One region of the Streptomyces sp. NPDC093064 genome, then DNA from elsewhere that is predicted to be linked to it. Evidence: riboswitches for the same ligand, from Rfam matches in the RefSeq annotation. Region 1 holds a riboswitch; each other region holds the start of a gene.

Region 1 (5,532 bases):
TGCCGTGCACGCTGAGCCGGGGTTCGGTGGGCAGGGGCCGGCCCGGAAGCGCCTTGAGCGCGGCGTCGCTGGCGAGCCGGCCCGCGGCGACGCTCGCCGCGCCGGCCGCCAGGGCTGCGGTGACGGCCGCGGCCGTCGCTTTGACTGTGGGCACGGCTCCAGTGTCCTGGCGCACCCGGTCACCGGCCAGTGGGACGAAGGGTCGGGGTGACATGTCCGCGCGAGTTCCATGGAGAGCGGCGTTCATTCCGGCGCCGCCCGCACACGGGGCCGGCGCCACCCGCAAACGGGGCTACCGACCAGCGCGTTCCCGATTCCCTGCCCCGGCTCCCGCCCCTGTCCCTACCTCCGCCCCGGCCCCGGCCCCGGCCCCGGCTGTCCGTACGCCCGCAGCCGCTCCCCCGCCTGGGCCAGTTGCTCCGGCGTCAGCAGAGCAGGTGTCAGGCCGGGGACGCTGGACGCCGCCAGCCACACACGACACATCCACTCCAACTGGGCCGTACGGTCGTAGGCCTGGTCGAGGGTGGCGCCGTAGGTGACGGTGCCGTGGTTGCGCAGCAGGCAGCCGGTGCGGCCGTCGAGGGCGCGCAGCATGTTCCCGGCCAGTTCCTCGGTGCCGTACGTGGCGTACGGGGCCACGCGGACGGGCCCGCCGAGCGCGCCGGCCATGTAGTGGATCAGCGGGAGTTCGGTGACGAGGGTCGAGACGGCCGTCGCGTGCACGGCGTGGGTGTGGACGACGGCGCCCGCGTCGGTACCGCGGTAGACCGCGAGGTGCATGGGCAGTTCGCTGGTCGGCACCAGTGTGCCGAGCACCTGCCGGCCGTCCAGGCCGACGCCGGTGACGTCGTCGTCCGTGAGCCGGTCGTAGGGGACGCCCGAGGGGGTGACCAGCACGGTGTCGCCCACGCGTACGGACACGTTGCCGGAGGTGCCGACGACCAGTCCGTCGGACACCGTGCGGCGGGCCGCCGCGACCAGCGCCCGCCAGGCGCGGGCCGTCTCTCCGAGTTCGGTCATGTGCCGATCCTGCCAGGACACCTTCCGCGAGCGACCGCTCTCTCCTCATCGGACCCCGGGAACGGACACCCCGATGACCGACTCAGTTCATCTTCCGTTCACCCGGGTTACCTACGTTCAACGCGCCAATGACGCTCGAACGATTGCCTGGGTAAATGGAAAGCTTCTCGCTGATCCTCGCGATAGTGGTGATCACCGCACTCGCGTTCGATTTCACGAACGGTTTCCACGACACCGCAAACGCGATGGCCACGACCATCTCCACCGGTGCGCTCAAGCCCAAGGTCGCGGTGGCCATGTCCGCCGTGCTGAACCTGGTGGGCGCCTTCCTGTCCGTGGAGGTCGCCAACACGATCTCCAAGGGTCTCGTCGACGAGAACGGCATCCGTCCCGAAGTCATCTTCGCCGCCCTGGTGGGCGCGATCCTCTGGAACCTGCTGACCTGGCTGGTCGGACTCCCCTCCAGTTCCTCGCACGCCCTCATGGGCGGTCTGATCGGCGCCACCATCGCCTCGGCCGGCTTCAGCGCCGTGCACGGCGGTGTCCTGCTCACCAAGGTCCTCATCCCGGCGGTCGCCGCCCCGGTCGTCGCGGGTCTCGCCGCGCTGGTCTCGACCCGGCTGTCGTACGGCATCGGCCGTAAGTCGCATTCGAACGGCAAGGCGGCCGAGAAGGGCCACCGCGCCGGGCAGATCGCCTCCGCGGGCCTGGTCTCGCTGGCCCACGGCACCAACGACGCGCAGAAGACGATGGGCGTCATCACCCTCGCCCTGATCGCCGGCGGCGCCCTCTCCCCCGGGTCCAACCCTCCCACCTGGGTCATCCTCTCGGCGGGCCTGGCCATCGCGCTCGGCACCTACATCGGCGGCTGGCGCATCATCCGCACCATGGGCAAGGGCCTGACCGACCTCCAGCCGCAGCAGGGCTTCGCCGCGCAGACCAGCGCGGCCACCGCCATCCTGGCCTCCTCCCACCTCGGCTTCTCCCTCTCCACCACGCACGTCGTCTCCGGTTCGGTGATGGGCGCGGGCCTGGGCCGCAAGGGCGGCGTGGTCCGCTGGTCCACCGCGACCCGCATGGCCGTCGCCTGGGCCCTCACGCTGCCCGCCGCGGCCCTGGTCGCGGCCGGCGCGGAGGCGGTGACGCGCCTCGGCGACTGGGGCACCTGGCTCGTCGCCGCGTTCCTGGTGGCCTCCAGCGCCGCCATCTGGAAGATCTCCCGCCGCGAGGTCGTCGACCACACCAACGTCAACGAGACCGAGGAGCCGGCCGGCGTGGTCACCCAGGCCATCGCCGCCGTCACCCCGCCCCCGGCCTCCCCGGTGACCGAAGAGCTCACGGCCACGATCCCCGCGCAGGCCTCCGCGCCCGCCGGTGATCCCGCGTCCGTGGCGACCCCGCCGGCCGCCGCCGTCTGAGCCCGCGCCACAGGCAGAAGGAAGAGAAGCACCATGAAGATCGACTGGGTGGCCCTCGGCTCCGTCTTCGGCGTCAGCCTCGGCGTCGCAGTGGGCCTCGTGGCCCTGTTCACCCTCGGCATCGCCGGCCTCTCCCGCCGCGAGCGGGCCGTCGCCGCGGGCCACGGCGGCGGGACCCTCGCGGTCACCGGCGCCTACGCCTGCTTCGCCGCGTGCGCCGCCGCCGTGGCCTACGGGATCTACCTGATCGTGGCATAGCCCGGCGCGGCCCGGACCCTGGCAACCGGGTTCGGGTCCGGGTCCCGCCCCCTCACGTCACCCGCCCTTCCCGGGCCGTCCCCACGGCGGCCCGGGAAGGGCGGGTCTTCTGGTCCCCGGTGCCCGCGGTGTGGGCCTCATCTCAGTACCCCCGCGCAGGTCAACGGCAGGTTGACGGGTGTTCGCGGTGCGTGGTGGACTGCCGGAGCCAAGTACGGCGGCAGGAGAGGAAGTCCGGTGCGAATCCGGCGCGGTCCCGCCACTGTGACCGGGGAAGAACTTCCCCGGGAGTCAGGAACTCTCGCCGCCGGTCTCGTCGAACCAGGGCGTGGACACCCTGAGTGAGGACACATATCGCCATGCGCGGCTGCCGACCAAGGTTCACCAGCGTCTGTCCGACCGACCGCACGACCGGCTGACCCGATGGGTGCCGATCGCGACTTCGCGTACGGCGCCGCCGCCGGCCTCCTCGGTGACCTGATCCTCGGCGATCCGCGCCGCGGGCATCCCGTCGCCGTGTTCGGACGGGCCGCGGGTGCCGTGGAACGCGCGCTGTGGCGGGATCACCGCGGCTGGGGCGCCCTGCACACCGCCGTGTGCGTGGGGGGCGTCGTGTCGTCGGCCGCGCTGGCCGTGTCCGCCGCGCGTTCCTCCCGTACCGCGTCCGTCGCGCTGACCGCCGCAGCCACCTGGGCCGTCGTCGGCGGGACCTCCCTCGCCCGTGAGGCGCGGGAGATCGGGCGCGCGCTGGGGGCCGGGGACGTCGAGGACGCCCGGGCGCGGCTGCCGCATCTGTGCGGGCGTGATCCGCAGGCGCTGGACGCCGACGGGATCGCCCGGGCCGTCGTCGAGTCCGTCGCCGAGAACACGTCCGACGCGGTGGTGGGCGCGCTGGTGTGGGGCGCCGCCGCCGGTGTGCCGGGCCTCCTCGGTTTCCGCGCGGTCAACACCCTGGACGCCATGGTCGGGCACAAGTCCCCCCGGTACCGCCGCTACGGCTGGGCCTCGGCCCGGCTCGACGACCTCGCCGGATGGCCGGGGGCACGGCTCACCGCCGCCCTGGCGGCCGTCGCGGGCGACGACCCGCGCGGTGCCGTACGGGCCTGGCGCGCCGACGCCGGGAAGCATCCGAGCCCCAACGCCGGTCCGGTGGAAGCCGCGTTCGCGGGGGCGCTCGGGGTGCGGCTGGGCGGCACGCTCTCGTACGCCGGGCGTGTTGAGCACCGCCCGGTGCTCAACGGCGCCGGACGCGCCGTCCGGCCGGGTGACATCGAGCGCGCGGTACGGCTCTCCCGCCGCGTGGGCTGGCTCGCGCTCGGCGTGTGCGCGGGCGTACGGCTGTTGAAGAGAGGACGGACGTCATGAGTGGCGGTCTGCTCGTCGCCGGCACCACCTCCGACGCCGGGAAGAGCGTCGTCACCGCCGGGATCTGCCGGTGGCTGGTGCGCCAGGGCGTGAAGGTCGCCCCCTTCAAGGCGCAGAACATGTCCCTCAACTCGTTCGTCACCCGGGAGGGCGCCGAGATCGGGCGGGCGCAGGCCATGCAGGCCCAGGCTTGCCGCATCGAGCCGACCGCGCTGATGAACCCGGTGCTGCTCAAGCCGGGCGGCGAGCAGAGCAGCCAGGTCGTCCTGCTGGGCAAACCGGTGGGCGAGTTGAGCGCGCGCGGCTACCACGGCGGGCGGCAGCAGAAGCTCCTCGGCACCGTGCTGGACTGCCTCGCCGAGCTGCGGAGCACGTACGACGCGGTGATCTGCGAGGGGGCGGGCAGCCCGGCGGAGATCAACCTGCGCCGGACCGACATCGTCAACATGGGGATCGCGCGCGGCGCGCGGCTGCCCGTGCTCGTCGTCGGCGACATCGACCGCGGTGGCGTCTTCGCCTCCTTCTACGGCACGCTCGCGCTGCTGTCGCCGGAGGACCAGGAACTCGTCGCCGGGTTCCTCGTCAACAAGTTCCGCGGGGACGTCTCGCTGCTCGAACCCGGGCTCGACATGCTGCACGGGCTCACCGGCCGGCGTACGTACGGCGTGCTGCCGTTCCGGCACGGGCTCGGCATCGACGAGGAGGACGGGCTGCGCGTGTCTCTGCGGGGCGCCGTGCGGGAGTCCGCCGTGGCGCCCCCGGTCGGGGAGGACGTGCTGCGGGTCGCCGTCTGCGCCGTGCCGCTGATGTCCAACTTCACCGACGTGGACGCGCTCGCCGCCGAACCGGGCGTCGTCGTGCGGTTCGTGGACCGGCCCGAGGAGCTGACCGACGCCGACCTCGTCGTCGTGCCCGGCACACGCGGCACGGTCAGGGCGCTGGAATGGCTGCGGGAGCGGGGGCTCGCACGGGCTCTGGCGAGCAGGGCCGCCGAGGGGCGGCCGGTGCTGGGCATCTGCGGCGGCTTCCAGATCCTCGGCGAGCACATCGAGGACGACGTGGAGAGCCGGCGCGGACACGTCGACGGGCTGGGCCTGCTGCCCGTACGGGTCGCCTTCGCCCGCGAGAAGACCCTCACCCGGCCGCGGGGCGAAGCCCTCGGCGAGCGGGTCGAGGGATACGAGATCCACCACGGGGTCGCCGAAGTCACCGGCGGGGAGCCCTTCTTGGACGGCTGCCGGGTCGGGGCCGTCTGGGGCACGCACTGGCACGGCTCGCTGGAGTCGGACGGCTTCCGGCGCGCCTTCCTGCGCGAGGTGGCGGCCGCCGCCGGGCGCCGTTTCGTGCCGGCGCCCGACACCTCGTTCGCCGCGCTGCGCGAGGAGCAGCTCGACCGGCTCGGCGACCTGATCGAACAGCACGCGGACACGGACGCGCTCTGGCGGCTCATCGAGTCGGGCGCGCCGCAAGG
Region 2 (5,532 bases), on a different contig from region 1:
CGTGGCAGGGGCCGGGCGGCTCCAGGTGGTCGCCCAGCGCCGGCTGATGGTGCGCACCGCCTCCGCGCTGGCCGACCGTATCGGTGCCCAGGCGCTGGTGACCGGCGACAGCCTCGGGCAGGTCGCCAGTCAGACACTGGCCAACCTGGTCGCGGTGGACGAGGCGGCGGCGCTGCCCGTACTGCGTCCGCTGATCGGCTGGGAGAAGCAGGAGATCATCGACGAGGCCCGGTCCATCGGCACCGCCGGCATCTCGGTCCTGCCCGACGAGGACTGCTGCAGTCTGCTCGCCCCTCCCCGGGTCAGCACCGGGGCGCGGCTGCCGCACCTGCGGTCGGTCGAGAAGCGCCTCGACCTGGAGGAGGTGGTCGAGGCGCTGCTCGGTTCGGCGCAGGTGCTCCACCCCGGGGTGGACGAGGAGGCCCCGGTCGCCGACGACAGCTGCCCAGCACCTGCCTAGGCGGTTGGTGGACGTGCTACCGCCGGCTTGACCCGACTCGCACGGTGACCGGCCTGGCCCAGGTCCCCGGCCATGGGGGCGCCCATGTGTCCGAGTCCGAGGAACACGACGGTCCTCCTCACCAGGCCGCCTCCGCGGTGGTGCCAGAGCCGGCGAGGCCCAGTTCACGGTCGCCGAGCGGGGCGAAGAAGCGGTTCACGTCGGCGTCGGTCACCTCGGCGAGGGTGTCGGGGGACCAGCGCGGGTCGCGGTCCTTGTCGATGACCTGGGCCCGGATGCCCTCCACCAGGTCGGGGCTGCTCAGGGCGGCGCAGGAGACGCGGTACTCCTGGTCGAGGACCGGCTCCAGCGATCCGAGACGGCGGGCGCGGCGCACGGCGGCCAGGGTGACCTTCACGGCGGTCGGTGACCTGGTGAGCAGGGTTTCGGCCGCCTCCTTGGCGGCGGGCTCGCCGTGGTCGAACAGCCGGCTCACGATGTCCTCGACCGTCGCGGCGGCACAGCAGGGGTCGATCCATTCCCTCTGCCCCTCCAACTCCCCTTGCGGCAGCGGTCGGGCATGGCGCGCCAGCACCTCCCGTACGGGCGTGCCGGCGAGGTCGTCGATGAGGGCCGGCAGGGCCGCTGACGGCACGTAGTGGTCGGCGAGCCCGCAGAGCACGGCGTCGCCGGCGCCGATCTGCGCACCGGTCAGCGCGAGATGGGTGCCCAGTTCCCCGGGGGCGAGGGCCAGCAGATGGGTGCCGCCGACGTCGGGTACGAAGCCGATGCCGGTCTCCGGCATCGCGATCCGCGAGCGCTCGGTGACAATGCGGACGCTGCCGTGCGCGGAGACGCCGACGCCGCCGCCCATCACGATGCCGTCCATGACGGCGACGTACGGCTTCGGGTAGCGGGCGATACGGGCGTTGAGGCGGTACTCGTCGCGCCAGAAGGCGGCCGACGCGGTGCCGTCCCCGTCACGGACGTCGTCGTGGATGGCGCGGATGTCACCGCCCGCACACAGGCCGCGCTCCCCCGCGCCGGTGACGACGACGGTCTCCACGGCCGGGTCGTGCTCCCAGGCCGTCAGTGCCGCGTCGATGCGGCGCACCATCTCGTGGGTGAGGGCGTTGAGGGCCTTCGGCCGGTTGAGGGTGATGTGGGCGGCCCGTCCGTCGGTGTGGAACAGGACGGGTTCCTCGGCGGCGGTCATCCGAACGCCTCCGTCAGGCCGCGGGCCACGATGACACGCATGATCTCGTTGGTTCCTTCCAGGATCTGATGGACGCGCAGGTCACGGACGATCTTCTCAAGGCCGTACTCGCCGAGGTAGCCGTAGCCGCCGTGCAGTTGGAGCACCCGGTCGGCGGCCGAGTAGCCGGTGTCGGTTCGTGCGATCACGCCGTGCATGCCCTGCACGCCGGGCGCCGGAATCGGCGGATCCGCGAGGTCCGCGGGTCCCGGAGCCTCCTACAGTCGAGGTATGCGCATCGTCTCTTTGCTGCCCGCCGCAACCGACATCGTCGCCGAACTCGGCCTGTCGGAGCAGTTGGCCGGCCGTACCCACGAGTGCGACTGGCCGCCGCGCGAGGTCGCCTCGGTGCCTGTGGTGACGGGGGCCGACCTGGACCAGGACGCGCTCACCAGCCGGGAGATCTCCGACGCCGTCGGCGGATCGGCGCACTCCGGCTCGTCGCTGTACACGCTGGACACCAAGGCTCTGGCCGCCCTGCGCCCCGACGTGGTGCTCACCCAGGACCTGTGCGACGTGTGCGCGGTGTCGTACGAAAGGGTCAGCCGGACCGTGCGGCTGCTCGACGCCGGCACCCGAGTCCTCAGCCTGGAGCCGCGCACGCTCGACGACGTACTGGACTGTCTTGTCACAGTCGGGGACCTGCTCGGCGTGCGCGAGCGCGCCCAGCGGCGCCGGGGCGAGTTGCAGGCGCGCCTCGCCCGGGTCCGCGGCGCGGTCGCCGGCCTCGGCCGGCCCCGGGTCGTGGCGATCGAGTGGCTCGACCCGCTGTGGCCCGCCGGGCACTGGGTGCCCGAGCAGATCACCACCGCCGGCGGTGAGCCTCTCCTCGCCGCGCCCGGCGAGCACACCAAGCCGATGACCTGGGAGGCGGTGCGCCACGCACAGCCGGACGTGGTCCTCGTCCTGCCGTGCGGCTTCCCACCTGAACGCACCCTGTGGGAAGCCGCGTTGCTCACCGGGCTGCCCGGCTGGACGGATCTGCCCGCCGTTCGGTCCGGCCGCGTCTGGGTGCTGGACGGGCCGTCCTACTTCAACCGGCCGGGCCCCCGCGTGGTGCGCGGCGCGGAGGTGCTCGCCCAGGTCCTGCACGGTGTGCCGGCCGGCGAGGCGGTCACATCGGCCGAGGCCCGCCCGTTCCCCGGCCGGTGACGACGGGCCGGCCTCCTCACGCGTCCGGGCCTCCTCGCGCGTGCGGGCCTCAGGAATCCGTGGCACGTCGTGGCGGTGTGATGGCGTAAAGGTCGAGGATGTCCGGCAGGGGAGCCACGCCCGGGCCTCCGGCGCGCACCCAGGCGACGATGTCCTCGGTCGCGTCCGCATCGTTGACGAGTCCGAGCCAGACCGGCCGCGCACCGGCGGCCCGGCCCGCGGTGGACGGCTGGACCACGATGACGTTCGCCTGCTCGCACACGTCGAGGCAGTCGGAGATGCGCACCGGCACCTCCGCTCGCAGCCGCGCGGTCTGCGCCGCGTGATCGACCCCGGTCACCTTGGGGCTGCCGCAGCAGCAGTCCCGGCACACGACGACCCGGCACGGCACCGAACCGCTCCCCGTCACGGCACCGCCCGGTGCCTCGTCCGTCGGCCTCTCGGGCACGCCGCACCACTCCCCTCCCGGGGAGATCCGCCCCGGTGTCGCTCGAGGAGGCGACCGCGTGAGTCTCCTGGCTCCCGGGTCTTCACTCGTCCCGCCTTCCCACCCCGGGCGGGGCAGTGGCCTTCCGGAACTCGCTCACCGGTCACAGTGGCGGGACCGCGCCGGATTCTCACCGGCTTCCTCGGACCGCCGTCGCCTTATGTCGCCGATCATCATCCCACTTGCTGTCGGCTCACTTGAGAACGGCCCGCTTCGTTCATTTCTGGCACTGCGGGCACCAGACCGTGCGGCGCCCGCCGACGCGGTTCGAGCACAGAGGCCACCCGCAGCGAGGACACATCGGCTCGCTGTCGTCCCTGTGCCCGGTGAGCCAGGAGCGCCTCGGCGGCACGCACCCGGCGACCACGGACGTCTCAAGGACCCGGCCCATCCCCGCATGGACACGCCGGATCTCGGTCTCGCTCAGGTCCCGCGCGGGAGTCCGCGGAGGGACACCGGCCCGCCAGAGGATCTCGTCGGACAGGAGGTTCCCGAGACCCGCGATCACGGACTGGTCCATCAGCGCGCTCTTGACGGCGCGCCGTCGTCCCGAGAGCAGCTCCCTGAATTCCGGTGCGCGCACGGTGAGGGCGTCGGGACCGAGACCGTCCGTGATCCGTTCGATCTCCGTGTCGTCGGCCAACCGCACGCCATGCAGCTTGCGTTGGTCGCGATAGCGGAGGTGTCGGGAGCCGTCGATCGTCAGCAGGACGCGGTCGTGCGCCTCGATCGGTTCGTCCGGGGAACAGCACCGCAGCGACCCCGTCATGCCGAAGTGCCAGACAAGAGTGGGACCACCGTCGTCCGTCGGCACGAACAACCACTTTCCGTGCCGCCACGCCTCCCCCAGACGCCTGCCCACCAGCTCCCTCCGCAGCCGCTGCGCGCTGACGCCGCGCAGAACCCCTGCGTCCCGCACCTCGACGTCCGTGACACACCGGCGCCGGCCGCAGGTCATCAGCACCTCGCGGAATCCCTCGACATCCGGCAGTTCGGGCATGCGTTCGTCCCGGCTCTTCGTCGTGCGGTCGTCAGGCCGCCACACGCGGTGACGAGTACCCGTGGAGGGCGAGCCCACGCGCTCGGCACTCTGCTTCGGGGCGTCATGCCTCCGATCGGACGCTCGCCGGTTTGACGGACGGCTCGACCGGGACACCCGCGGAGGGTGCGGACGCTCCTGGGCGACTACTGAGCCATCGCTGCTTTTGGGCCGACCCGGCCCACGGCCTACCGGCGCTTCACCCAACGGGTGTGGCTGCCACGACGAACAACCCCTCGTAGGGTGGACCGTCATGGCCGAGTCTCACCCGCTGCTGGGCATGTTCCTCGATGCTGCCGACGGACGCTTCCCGCCTGCAGACGGCCGCGTAACAGTTCTTCCGCCTCTGCCGGGTGGGCTGGAGTGCTCGGTCGCCTTCACCGGGCACGCCGTGGTCGCCACCGCCCTGTTCACTTCCGACATCCAGGCTCAAGGACCCGACGGTTACGGGGCTTCAATGGCTCCTGATTTCCTGCGCTACCTCGCAGGTCGCGAGGGGTGGATCGACAGTGTCGACGCGACACTCGTTGCGCGTGGCGCGCCGGCCCCTCGCCGCCTGCCTGAACGTCTCGATGTCGATGACCACCCACGCGTTCGTCATGCTCAGGCTCTGCGTACCGACGTCCGTGTCTACGGAGATGAACGCGGCCTTGTCACACTGGCCGGTGGCCTGGCTGGACGGCGCGAGATGAGCATCGAACTCAACGACCCTGGTAGCAGTGCGGCTGGGCTCGGTCGCTCCCTGCTGCGTGACGCGCTCACCCTGCTCCCCACCGGTGAGCCGGTTTTCGCCGCTGTCGCCCCAGGCAACGCTCGATCCCTTCGAGCTTTCCTCGCGGCTGGTTACAGTCCCCTGGGCAGCGAGGTCATCATCCGTCCCAAACGGCCGGCCTCGGGGTAGACACGCATCCTCGCCCGGACCCTGGGCTGATCCTCGGCCAAGAGCGGGGCCGGGTCACCGTTCCCGCCAGGGCAGCCCAGATCAACATGGCCACGCCGATGCCGAGCAGGGCCAACACCCAGGGGTTCAGCAGCGCATCCACCGAACCCCGCTCGTCGTCTGATGCAGTCCGCCTCCGGCGTCCTGACTCGTCGCACTACACCACGAGACCGAGGAAATCCGCCCATGTCGAGGAGGCGACCTCGAATCGCGGCCCGTC
Region 3 (5,532 bases), on a different contig from region 1:
GCCGCGACCATGACCACCGTGCCGACGACCGCCACCGCGGTCAGGAAGAGGGCCGTGCCCCACCGCACCCCGGCCACCGAGCCCAGCGTCCACTCCATGACACCGCGGGCGGCGTTGCGGTCACCGAGGACGAGCACGACGAACGACGTGTACGCGCCGCAGATCTGCCCCACCGCGATGCCGGCCAGCACGGTCCGCGCGGCCGGCAGGGACCGGGTGCGCGCGGCGGCCAGCGCCAGCACGACGACGACGGCGAGCAGGGCGCCGGCGAAGGCGGCCGCCGGGAGCGCGCCGACCGCCGCGGCGCCGGAGGCTCCGACGCCGAGGACGATCACGGTGACCGCGCCGACGGCGGCGCCGTTGGAGATCCCGAGCAGGTAGGGGTCGGCCAGGTCGTTCCCTGTCAGGGTCTGCAGCACCGCGCCGCAGACCGCGAGCCCCGCGCCGGTCGCGGAGGCTCCCAGAACCCGGGGCAGCCGCAACTGCCAGACGATCTGGTCGTCCAGCAGCGTGACGGGGGAGTTGCCGAGGCCGAGCCGGCGCAGAACGACATCGGCGACGACGTGCGGCGGCTCGTGGACCGACCCCACGGCGAGGCCGAGGAGGACGGTGACCAGCAGCAGGACCACGGCAACGGTCAGGCCCGCCGCCGCGCGACCCGCTCCCGCGGGCCGTGCGGCGGGACGATCCGCCACCGTCATGAATGCGGGCGCAGCTTGCTCAGGCCGGCCGAGACACGGGCGGCACCGTCGGCGAGGCGCACGCCGGGCGTGGTCTCGGAGAACGGCACGACCACGAAGGCGCGGTGCCGGACGGCGGTGAGCTTGCTGAGCACCGGGTCGTGCTCCAAGTAGTCGATCTTGGCCTGTGCGGTGTCCCAACCGGCGTCCGCGAGCACGATGACGTCCGGGTCCGCCGCCGCCACCTTCTCCCAGCTCACGGTCTTCCAGCCACCGGGCAGCGTGCCGAAGACGTTGTGGGCGCCGACGGCGTCGAGCACGAGCTGGGGTCCGCCGTGGCCGGCGCCGACGAACGGGGCCTTGGTGTTCGAGTCGTACCAGAGCACGTTCAGGCCCTTGCCCGCCGCCTTGGCCCTGAGGCCGGCAAGCTGCTGCTTCTGCTCCTTCTGGAGGGCGGCGGCGCGCGGTGCGACACCGAACACCTCGGCGATGTCGCCCACTTCGCCCCACACCGCCTGGAAGGAGACCGGCGGCACCTGCTTGCTGTCGGCGCAGCCGAACGGGGACAGGTACGACTCGATGCCCTTGGAGCTCAGATCCGCCCGCGTGCCCGCCACCTTGTCGCTGAACGCGCTGGCGTAGGAGGCGTAGAGGAAATCCGGACGCGCCGCGAGGAGCTTCTCCTTGGTCGGGTACTCCTTGGAAAGGACCGGGACGGCGTCGTAGGCCGCCTTCCACTTCGTCGGGACCGCGTCGTCGAGGAACGCCGTTCCGGCCATCCGGGACTGCAGACCGAGGGCCAACGCCACTTCGGTGGCACCCTGGTTGAGGGTGGCCAGCCGGCTCGGCGGTGCCGCGACGGTCGTGGTGACGCCACAACTGCTCACGCTCACCGGCGCCGGGCGGCTGCTCCCGGCCGCCGCGGCGGGCTTGTCGGCCGCGGGCGCACCCGTACAGGCGCCGAGCGCACCGACGAGCAGGAGCGCGGCAGCGGCGAGGCCGGGGCGTGGGGAACGTGCGGGGCGTGTGAAACGTGCGGCGTGTATGGAACGTACAGATCGAAACGGACGCAGGGGACCGCTGGGCACGATGCTCTCCAAAACCCTCGTGGAACATGTCGCGCCGTGACCGGTCTCCTGGCTTCCGCGTCAACGCTCCGAGGCCGACCTTCCCAGGTGGCTCGTTCCCGATCCACCCAGTGGCCCTGACCGCTCCGGGAGCCGTCAGCGAGGGCCGCGGAACTCCGCGGCTACAGTGGCGAGGGCCGCACCGGCTTCCGACCGGTTTCCCGTACACCACGGCAGCCATACGCTACCAAGCCGCTGGTGACGCAACCGCGAGAGTGTCCCGTAGGAGAGCACCGCCATGCGCAACGCACGGTACCGGGAGCGAAGCGCTTGACCCTCACGTGGCGTCAGGCCGCATGGTCGGTGGCGTGGAAGAGCACCTGACCGTGGGACGTGTGGCCGAGTTGGCCGACGTGACCGTCCGCACGCTGCATCACTACGACGAGATCGGCCTCGTGCAGCCGTCCGCGCGGACCTCGGCCGGGTACCGGGCCTACTCGGCGGGCGACGTGGAGCGACTGCGGGAGGTGCTCGCCTACCGGAGGCTGGGCTTCGGACTGCGCGAGATCGCGGATCTGGTCGACGACCCGGCCACCGACGCGGTCGCGCACCTGCACCGGCTGCGCGGCCTGCTGCTGGAACAGCGCGACCACGCTGCCGCCATGGTGACGGCCATCGACACGGAACTGGAGGCACGGGCCATGGGGATCAGGACGCCACCGGAGGAACAACTGAAAGTGTTCGGCGCGCAGTTGTACGAAGTCATCGGGTCCGCGTACCCGGCGACGCGGCGTACCGAGCTGCGGATCGCCGCGAGGATCTGGGATGCGCTCGGGGACGCACGGACGGTACTGAACGTCGGGGCCGGCACCGGCTCCTACGAGCCCCCCGACCGTGAGGTGATCGCGGTGGAACCGTCGGCGGTCATGCGGGCACAGCGTCCCGCGGGCGCGGCGCCGTGTGTGGCCGCCAGTGCGGAAAGCCTTCCGTTCGAGGACCAGTCCTTCGACGCCGCGATGGCGGTCAGCACCGTTCATCACTGGCCGGACCCGGTCGCCGGGCTGCGCGAGATGCGGCGCGTGGCCCGCCGGGTGGTGGTGTTCACGTACGACGCGAGTGCCACCGGCTGGGGTGAGCGGTTCTGGCTCACCCGCGACTACCTGCCTGAATTCGCCGACCTGCTCGCCGACTGGCCTCCGCTGGCCGACCTGACCCGCGCGATCGGGGGCCGCGCGGAGCCGTTGCTCATCCCGTGGGACTGCGCTGACGGCTTCTTCGAGGCCTACTGGCGCCGGCCCGAGGCATACCTGGACGAACATGTGCGCCGCGCGGTGTCGGTATGGACCAGAGTCGGGCCGGAGGCCGAGCAGCGGGCGGTCAACAAGCTCCGCGACGACCTCTCCTCAGGCCGGTGGGCCGAGCGCAACCGCGACCTCGTCGCCCTCGACGCGGCAGAACTCGGCCTGCGCCTGCTCGTAGCCTGAACCGGCCGGTCCAGCCCAGCAGCGGCATCAGAGCACCCCCGGAGCGCGCTACGTCCACGTCGGTACGGCGGGCCGCCGCCGCGCTGGTCATCCGGCTCCGCACATGATCGACCGGACAGCTCGCGGCAAGATCCCCCAAGCGCCGAGTCTCTACTGCTGCTCGATGCTGATTGCGGCGGTGTTCCCGGCGGTGTCCATGCTGAGCGCGACCTTGCCGAGTCCGAGGTTTTCGACCTGCATGCCGTCCTTGTCGAGCATGGCGGGCAGCTTGGTCTGGATCCAGGTGCGGACCTTGGCGTTGTCGATGCCGTCGAGGTTGGCGGCCGTGACGCAGTGCGGGCCTCGGCGTCCCAGCGGTAGAGCATGGTGGTCAGGTCAGGATGGCGGGTGCGCTTCACGGTGGCGAGGGTGCCGAACTGCTGCTCGCCGAGCAGGGTTGGGGAGAGCGCCTCGCCGGACAGGGGCGCGATGTGCGGGATCAAGGCCGATCACGCTTCTCATTGAGGATGACGTCGGAGGAGGGGCCCAATGGGTGCAGGGGAGATGAGCCGGGCTCAGGCCGTCGCGCTCGTGCAGCGGATCATCGACGCGGATTACGCCTCCGAAGAGGAGATGGACAACTGGCTGGACATGCTCGACAGGACCCTGGCATGTCCAACTGGGCACGTCAGTGACCTGATCTTCTGGCCGCCGGAGCGAGAACTCTCGGCCGACGAGGTGGTGGGCCTTGGTGTATCGGCCGATAGCCCTGTGACACGGCACTGCGCGAGACGACAGACGTGGCTCCCGCCACTTGGCGCGGGCGTCGAGGCGCTGCGGTAACCAGGTGCGCGATTCGCTCTCTCAGAGCGTCGAAAAGCCGTGTCCGTAGGCAAGTCGGGTACAGCGTGCACCAGCGACGAAGCCCGTCCAGGCTTCCGCCGACATGGTGAGGTGCGCCTGCTCGGGTCGCTTGGAGTCCCGCACGAGTACGCCGGACGGGGTGAAGGCGGCTTCTAGGCACTCGGTCGTGTTGCCGCCGCTGTACGACGACTTGAACCAGACGAGTTCGGAGGCGGGCCGGGGACTGACAGACATTCACAACTCCTTGCGGGCACGATGGATCACGGCGGAGGAAGCCTCCATGTCCAACGCTTGTGCGCGGAGGTACTCGAACGCAAGTCTGTATCGCTCTAGTTCCTCATCCTTTTCCAGGAAGAGCGAGCCGGCGTGGAAGTCGACGTACACCACGTCGAGGGCTGACTCGGTGCCGCCGAGGATCACAAAGCTGCCGAGTGCGGCGGAGTGGGCGCCCTTGGAGAACGGCAGCACCTGAAGCGTGATGTGAGGGGACTCGTTCGCCTCCAGGAGGCGGCCGAGCTGCTCCTTCGTGGTCTCGGGAGAACCGACGACCCGGCGGATGACGGACTCGTCGAGGATCGCCCACAGGCGAGGAGGCTTCGGCCGGTTGAGGATCTCTTGGCGTTTCATACGGATGTCCACCAGCCGTTCGATCTCGGACGGCTGCAGTGGAATCTCGTTGGCCTTCTGCAGGGCAGTGCTGTAGGCGCGCGTCTGGAGAAGCCCCGGAACGTAGACGCACGAGAAGTGGTCCTCGCGTACGGCCTCGTCCTCCAGAGTGAGCAGCAGGTTCATGCTCTCCGGGATGGAGTCGGCGAAGGAACTCCACCAGCCCTGCTGCTTGGCGTCCTTGGCCAGCCTGACCACAGCCTCCCGTTCGGAGTCGGAGGCTTCGTACTCGCGGCACAGCGCGTCTACGACGATCCACTTGACCGGACCCGCCTGGGTCTCATACCGGCTGACCGTCGCCTTCGAGACGCCGACCAGTTGGCCGGCCTCCTCCAGGGTCATCCCTTTACGGGCCCGCAACTTGCGCAGCGTTGCACCTAGTTGGCGGCGGCGTGTGGTGGTCCTCACGGACATGGGACTCCTCTGTGGGTACCCCTGGGCAGCGGCTCGGAGCCTCAACAGGCTAGGCAGCGCGGTAGCCAGCCCACCACGGGATTCACTCGATAGATTCCCGTGAGAAGTTACATAGTGAGAGTTCTCTATGCCATCCTCGCTACAGATCGCTACGCAATGCAGCCGAACGGACACGGTGGGCGCAGCATGCGCGTGGCATGGGAGGGAGGAATGCTCATGCCTGGTACCAGTGCCAGGGACGGTCAGCACCGCTGTGTCCTGCCTTTTGAAGCGCTGCCGGCTGAGGTCCGGCTGCTACGCAAGGCTGCTACTTCGCAGTTGGACCAGTGGGGCGTGCCAACAGCGGGTGAGGAGACTGCGCTAGTCGTCACGGAACTG
Region 4 (5,532 bases), on a different contig from region 1:
TGCTGGGCGTGCGCAACTTCTCCCAGCAGGGCATGTTCCTCATCGGCGGCACGCTCGCCGACCGACTCGGCTACAAAATCCCCATCATGGCCGGCTGCCTGCTGCGCACCGCCGGCTTCGGCCTGCTCGGCTGGGTCGACAACCTCCCCGCCCTGATCGCCGCCTCCGCCGCCACCGGCTTCGCCGGCGCCCTGTTCAACCCCGCCGTCCGCGCCTACCTCGCCGTCGAGGCGGGCGAACGGCGCGTGGACGCCTTCGCCGCCTTCAACGTCTTCTACCAGGCCGGCATGCTGCTCGGCCCACTCGTCGGGCTCGCCCTGCTCGCCGCCGACTTCCGCCTCGTGTGCACGACCGCGGCCGGCATCTTCGCCGTACTCACCGTGCTGCAGTGGCGCGCCCTGCCCGCCCGGCGCGGCCACACGGCGGACACGGCCCGGCGGGAGAGCGTGCTCGCGCAGTGGCGGACGGTCGTGTCCAACCGCCCCTTCCTGCTCTTCGCCACCGCCATGATCGGCTCCTACGTGCTCACCTTCCAGGTGTACCTGGCCCTTCCGCTGGCGGCGGCGGATGCCCTGGGGGCGAACGGCACGGCGGTCACCAGCGGGCTCTTCATCGTCTCCGCTGCGGTGGCCGTCATCGGCCAACTGCGCCTGACCGGCTGGGCCAAACAGCGGTGGCAACCCAGCCAGGCGCTGGTGCGGGGACTGGCCGTGATGGGGCTGGCCTTCCTGCCGCTCGCGCTCGCCCCGCGCGGCTCCTCGGGGGCCGCGCTGGTCTCGCTGGTGGCCGCGGTGGTCCTGCTCGCGGTGGGTTCCGCCGTGGTCTACCCGTTCGAGATGGACACCGTCGTCGCCCTGTCGGGCAACCGCCTGGTCGCCACCTACTACGGGCTTTACCACACCGTCTCCGGCCTGGGCATCACCCTGGGCAACCTGGTCACCGGCGCACTGTGGGACTTCGCCCAGCGCCACCATGCCCTCTGGATGACCTGGACGGCCCTGACCGCCACCGGACTCGTGTGCGCCGCCTCGGTCGCGGCGCTCGCCCGTGCCGGGCGGCTCACCACCCAGGCAGAGCCCGAGCCCGCCCCCGCCTGACGGAAAGGAGATCGCCGGCCCGCGGGTTCGAGGTGTCGCCGACCCGCGGGGTCAACTCCCCAGGGTCAACTCCCCAGGGACGACAGTGCGGTGGCGACCCGTCCGGCCACCTCCGGCGGGGTCGAGGCGTGCGGGGAGAGCCTGAGCGAGTCGGTGCGCACGGTCGCGGTGACGCCTTCGGCGTGCAGCGCCTTGGCGACGAGGGACGGATCGTGGTCCGGCACGGTGAAGGAGAGGATGCCCGCGCGCCGCGCCTTGTCGGCGGGGGAGAGGACGCGGCCGCCGCACGCCTCGACGACCTCGGTGAGTTCGGCGATCCGTACGGCGATCGCGGCTTCGATCGCGGCGACGGTGTGCCGCTCGACGAGGTCCAGCGCGGCCGCGAACGCGGCGGCCGTCACCGGGCTCAGATTGGTGATCGACCACCGTCGTGCGTCCGGGGCGGGCGGGTGCTCGGCTCCGTCGAAGAGGCCGACCTCCTCGACACCCGTCCAGCCGGTGAGGACCGGCTCCAGGGATTCCAGGGCGCGGTCGGACAGCGTGGCGAAGCCGGTCGACCATCCGGCGCGCAGCCATTTCTGGCCGCCCGCGACCACCACGTCGGCGGCGTCCCAGGGCAGCGAGGCGACACCGAACGCCTGGATGGCGTCCACGATCAGCAGCCGGTCGGGTCCGATCGCCTCGCGCAGCGCCGCCAGGTCGGCACGGAACCCGGTGCGGAAGTCCACGGCGCTGACCGACACGGCCACGACGTCGTCGGTCAGCGCGGCGCGGACCAGGTCGGGGGTGACTCCGGAGCCGGGCGCGGGGTCGATCCAGCGCGGCGTGGCCCGGCCCAGGTCCGCGGAGCGGCGCCACGGGTAGTGGTTGGCCGGGAAGTCGGTGCGTGGCGCGAGGACCACGCCCTCTCGGATACCGAGCGCGGCGTGGAACAGTCCGGTGGACGCGTTCGGGAGGAGCACCGTGTGCCGGGCGTCGGTGCCGGCGAGGCGGGCGGCCGTGTCCCGCGCGGTCTCCTCCGCGCGCATCAGGGTGTCCACGGTGGTGTGGTCGGCGCGGGCGGACGCCTCCAGGGCGCGCGCGGTGGCGGTGACGGCGTCCCGGGAGGGCGGCCCGAAGCGTGCGAAGTCCAGGTACCCGGCGGGTGTGTCGAAGTGGGCGGCGTACGACGTGAGCACGGGGCTCGTCCCTCCGGGTGGTGCGTGCGGATCGAGTGGCGCGGCGGGTGGAGTGCCTGCGGGTGCGCCGGACGGCGGGGCAGCAGCGTGCGCCGTCCCACGGGTCTCAGCTGGTCAGAGCATGCCAGCGCATCTTGCCACAGCACCGGAGCGCTCTGTCGGGCCGTTGCCGGCACCACGCACGGCTTCCTCGGCAACGCCCCGGCGGACACTCCGGGCTCCCGCCGCGCGGAGGCCGCCTACACGGCGTTGACGCTCCAGGGTCGAAAAGGGCCTCCGCCAGTTCCGCGGAGTACGGCTGGTGGAGAAGATCACGTCCGTGGTTGCGGTCTTGGCCGGGCGCGCGGTACGCGATACCGTCTGTCCGATATCGACGACGGCACGACGGAAGCCGGTGGGAATCCGGCACGGTCGCGCCACTGTATGCGAACACCCCAGGGATGTTCGTGAGTCAGACCCGTGGCTGTCGTCCTGTGCACCACCGAGATGGGACGCGAACTCCCAGAGGAGGTTCTGCCATGGCGCAGACCGTCGCTCAGCCGACTGCCACCCCCGCCGTTCCCGCCACGCTGCCGCTGAAGGCGATAGCTCCCTGGGCGGTCTTCTTCGGCGTTCTCATGCTGGTCCTGCTCTACTTCGTCGGCGCCGAGCAGGGCGCCACCTCCGTGTTCAGCGGCACGGACGTCCACGAGTGGGTGCACGACGCCCGCCACCTGCTCGGCTTCCCCTGCCACTGAGGCGAGGGACGCCGCACGCTCATGAACTCCGCAACGGTAAGAAACCTTCTGGTGCGGGGCATGCTCGCCGGTCTCGCCGCCGGTGTGCTCGCCCTGGTCGCCGCCTACTTCCTCGGGGAGCCGTTCGTCGACAAGGCGATCGGCCTCGAGGAGGCGCACTCCCACTCCCACTCTCATGACGAGGTGGAAGTCGTCTCCCGTTCCCTTCAGTCCACCGCCGGTCTCGCCACCGGCGTCCTGGTCTACGGGGTCGCCTTCGGCGGTATCGCCGCGCTCGCCTTCTGCTTCGCGCTGGGCCGCGTGGGCCGCTTCTCCCCGCGAGCGACCGCGCTGCTGCTGTCCGGCTGCGCGCTGCTGGCCGTGTACGTCGTGCCGTTCCTGAAGTACCCGGCCAACCCGCCCGCGGTCGGCCAGGAAGACACCATCGGCAAGCGCACGACCCTGTACTTCCTGATGATGCTGCTCAGCATCCTCCTCGCGATCGCCGCCACGATCCTGGGCAAGCGCCTCGCGCCCACGCTGGGCACGTGGTACGCGACGGTGGCCGCGGTGGCCGCCTTCGCCGTGGTGATCGGGCTGGCGTACGCCTTCCTGCCGGTTGTGAACGAGGTGCCGGCGGACTTCCCGGCCACCCTGCTGTGGCGGTTCCGGCTCTCCGCCCTGGCCATGCAGACCGTCCTGTGGGGCGGATTCGGGCTGCTGTTCGGTGAGTTGGCCCAGCGGCTGCTGAACCCCAGGCCCGCGACCGCTGCGTCCGGGCAGGCGGTGTCGGCCGCGCACTGATCGCTTCGGCACACGACAGGGCCCTTCGGATCCGTCCGGGGGCCCTGTGGCGTTCCTCAGGGCGCCGCCAGCGGCTGTCCGAGCCGCAGATTCCAGCGGCCGGCCCGACCACTGAACTCCGTTGCCGTCAAAGGCGGTACGTCCAGCCGCCAGAAGCCGGCCGCGGGCACGCCCAGTACATGGACGACCGCGGCCCGTACGACCTCCGGCTCGACCACCGCGAGCGTACGGCCGTCGGTGTCCCGCGCGCTGTCCAGCCAGAGCCCGACCCGCTCGCACGCGTCCCGCACCGACTCCCCGCCGTGCGGTGCGCAGTCGGGGTCGGCGAGCCAACGGCCCACCGCTTCCGGCTCGGTGGCCATCACGTCCTCCAGGGTCCGGCCCCGCCAGCGGCCCGCGTCCAGACCGGCCAACTCCCGTACCACCACGCCGTCGAGGCCGAGCGCCGACGCCGTCTCCCGGCAGCGTGCGCTCGGGGACAGGAGCACGCGGGCGGCCGCGGGCAGCGACCCGGCCGCCGAACGGGCCTTGGCCGCCCCGCCGTCGTCGATCGAGTCGCCGTCGTCGAACCGGGCCTGCCGCAGCGACGGGCTCGTCGCGGGCGCGACGAGAGTGATTCGGATGGTCAACTTCACTCCTACCGAATGGTGTTGACGGCCGTGCCCGCGGCGCGGATCGCCTCGACCTCGCCGGGTGGCGCGGAATCGTCGGTGACGAGGGTGTGCAGCCGAGAGACCGGCGCGACGAAGGCGTGCGCCGTACGGGACAGTTTGGTGCCGTCGGCCACGGCGAGCACGCGCCGGGCGGAGTCGATCGCGGCCCGCTTCACCGCCGCGTCGTCCAAGTCGTAGGCGGTCAGGCCCTGTTGTGCGGTCAGCCCACAGCAGCCGATGACAGCGGTGTCGAAGCGCAGGGCCGCCAGCGAGGCCAGGGTCAGGGGGCCGGTGAGGGCCCCCTCGCCCGGACGTGGCCGGCCGCCGGGCACGAGGAGGGTGGTCTGCTCGGGGCTGTCGGCGAGCGCGTCGACGGCCTGGAGCGACAGCGGCATCACGGTCACCCGCCGGCCGCGCAGTGCCCTGGCCACTTCCAGGCAGGTGGTGCCGCTGTCGAGGACGACCGTCTCCCCGTCGGCGATCAGCGCGGCCGCGTCCGCGGCGATGCGCTGCTTGGCCCGCGTGCCCTCCTGCGCGCGCAGGGGGAAGGGCGGCTCCTCGCCGCGCAGCAGCAGGGTCCGGGCGCCGCCCCGGAAACGTTCCAGTACGCCTTGGGCGGCCAGGGCCTCCAGGTCGCGGCGGATGGTCATCTCCGAGGCTCCGGTGAGTTCGGCCAACTGGCCGACGCCGAGGCTGCCCGCCTCGCGCACCGCGTCCGTGATCTGCCTCAGACGGCCCGTGTTCCCCATGCGGCGATTGAACACCATGCGCCTGCAAACAGGAACACTGTGAGAAGAGGCGCTTTTCAAACACACTCCATGTTCGATACGTTCGCTTCATGGAGCGATCACTTCGCGCGGCGCGTCTGGCGACCTTCACGTACTTCATCCTCAACGGGACTCTGCTGGGGATGTGGATCGTGCAGATCCCGCCCATCGAGCACCGCGTCGGCGTCAGCCACGCCGTCCTGGGCGGCTTCCTGCTCCTGCTCGGGGCGGGCGCCTTCGTGGGGATGCAACTGGCCGGCCCGGTCGCCGACCGCCTCGGCACCCGGATCGTCGTGCCCGCCTCCGGTGTCCTGTGC

What was found. Region 1 has a riboswitch for cobalamin ahead of ACIQFZ_RS20295 (cobalamin biosynthesis protein). Riboswitches for the same ligand answer to the same signal wherever they lie in the genome.
Region 2: it holds a riboswitch for cobalamin, as region 1 does, so the genes downstream of both, ACIQFZ_RS08195 ((2Fe-2S) ferredoxin domain-containing protein) here and ACIQFZ_RS20295 (cobalamin biosynthesis protein) in region 1, are expected to answer to the same signal.
Region 3: it holds a riboswitch for cobalamin, as region 1 does, so the genes downstream of both, ACIQFZ_RS05760 (ABC transporter substrate-binding protein) here and ACIQFZ_RS20295 (cobalamin biosynthesis protein) in region 1, are expected to answer to the same signal.
Region 4: it holds a riboswitch for cobalamin, as region 1 does, so the genes downstream of both, ACIQFZ_RS20620 (CbtB-domain containing protein) here and ACIQFZ_RS20295 (cobalamin biosynthesis protein) in region 1, are expected to answer to the same signal.

What each region holds. Positions count from the first base shown of each region.
Region 1 covers NZ_JBIVPK010000015.1:147,703-153,234, reverse strand. The annotation lists gene ACIQFZ_RS20315 (alpha/beta fold hydrolase) at 1-154, opposite strand, end outside; gene ACIQFZ_RS20310 (class II aldolase/adducin family protein) at 343-1,020, opposite strand; gene ACIQFZ_RS20305 (inorganic phosphate transporter) at 1,176-2,438, shown strand; gene ACIQFZ_RS20300 (hypothetical protein) at 2,472-2,696, shown strand; cobalamin riboswitch at 2,883-3,020, shown strand; gene ACIQFZ_RS20295 (cobalamin biosynthesis protein) at 3,120-4,061, shown strand; gene ACIQFZ_RS20290 (cobyric acid synthase) at 4,058-5,532, shown strand, end outside.
Region 2 covers NZ_JBIVPK010000005.1:31,234-36,765, reverse strand. The annotation lists gene thiI (tRNA uracil 4-sulfurtransferase ThiI) at 1-460, shown strand, start outside; gene ACIQFZ_RS08210 (enoyl-CoA hydratase/isomerase family protein) at 579-1,655, opposite strand; partial or broken gene ACIQFZ_RS08205 (acyl-CoA dehydrogenase family protein) at 1,652-1,831, opposite strand; gene ACIQFZ_RS08200 (cobalamin-binding protein) at 1,926-2,846, shown strand; gene ACIQFZ_RS08195 ((2Fe-2S) ferredoxin domain-containing protein) at 2,896-3,294, opposite strand; cobalamin riboswitch at 3,355-3,477, opposite strand; gene ACIQFZ_RS08190 (DNA-formamidopyrimidine glycosylase family protein) at 3,551-4,333, opposite strand; gene ACIQFZ_RS08185 (hypothetical protein) at 4,626-5,273, shown strand; gene ACIQFZ_RS08180 (DUF397 domain-containing protein) at 5,470-5,532, opposite strand, start outside.
Region 3 covers NZ_JBIVPK010000003.1:219,062-224,593, reverse strand. The annotation lists gene ACIQFZ_RS05765 (FecCD family ABC transporter permease) at 1-701, opposite strand, end outside; gene ACIQFZ_RS05760 (ABC transporter substrate-binding protein) at 698-1,567, opposite strand; cobalamin riboswitch at 1,789-2,014, opposite strand; gene ACIQFZ_RS05755 (methyltransferase domain-containing protein) at 2,104-3,231, shown strand; partial or broken gene ACIQFZ_RS05750 (e9imm peptide) at 3,760-3,985, shown strand; gene ACIQFZ_RS05745 (DUF397 domain-containing protein) at 4,075-4,308, opposite strand; gene ACIQFZ_RS05740 (helix-turn-helix domain-containing protein) at 4,309-5,154, opposite strand; gene ACIQFZ_RS05735 (ATP-binding protein) at 5,371-5,532, shown strand, end outside.
Region 4 covers NZ_JBIVPK010000016.1:5,852-11,383, reverse strand. The annotation lists gene ACIQFZ_RS20630 (MFS transporter) at 1-1,097, shown strand, start outside; gene ACIQFZ_RS20625 (aminotransferase class V-fold PLP-dependent enzyme) at 1,163-2,275, opposite strand; cobalamin riboswitch at 2,616-2,757, shown strand; gene ACIQFZ_RS20620 (CbtB-domain containing protein) at 2,794-3,012, shown strand; gene ACIQFZ_RS20615 (CbtA family protein) at 3,034-3,795, shown strand; gene ACIQFZ_RS20610 (histidine phosphatase family protein) at 3,852-4,424, opposite strand; gene ACIQFZ_RS20605 (DeoR/GlpR family DNA-binding transcription regulator) at 4,433-5,197, opposite strand; gene ACIQFZ_RS20600 (MFS transporter) at 5,287-5,532, shown strand, end outside.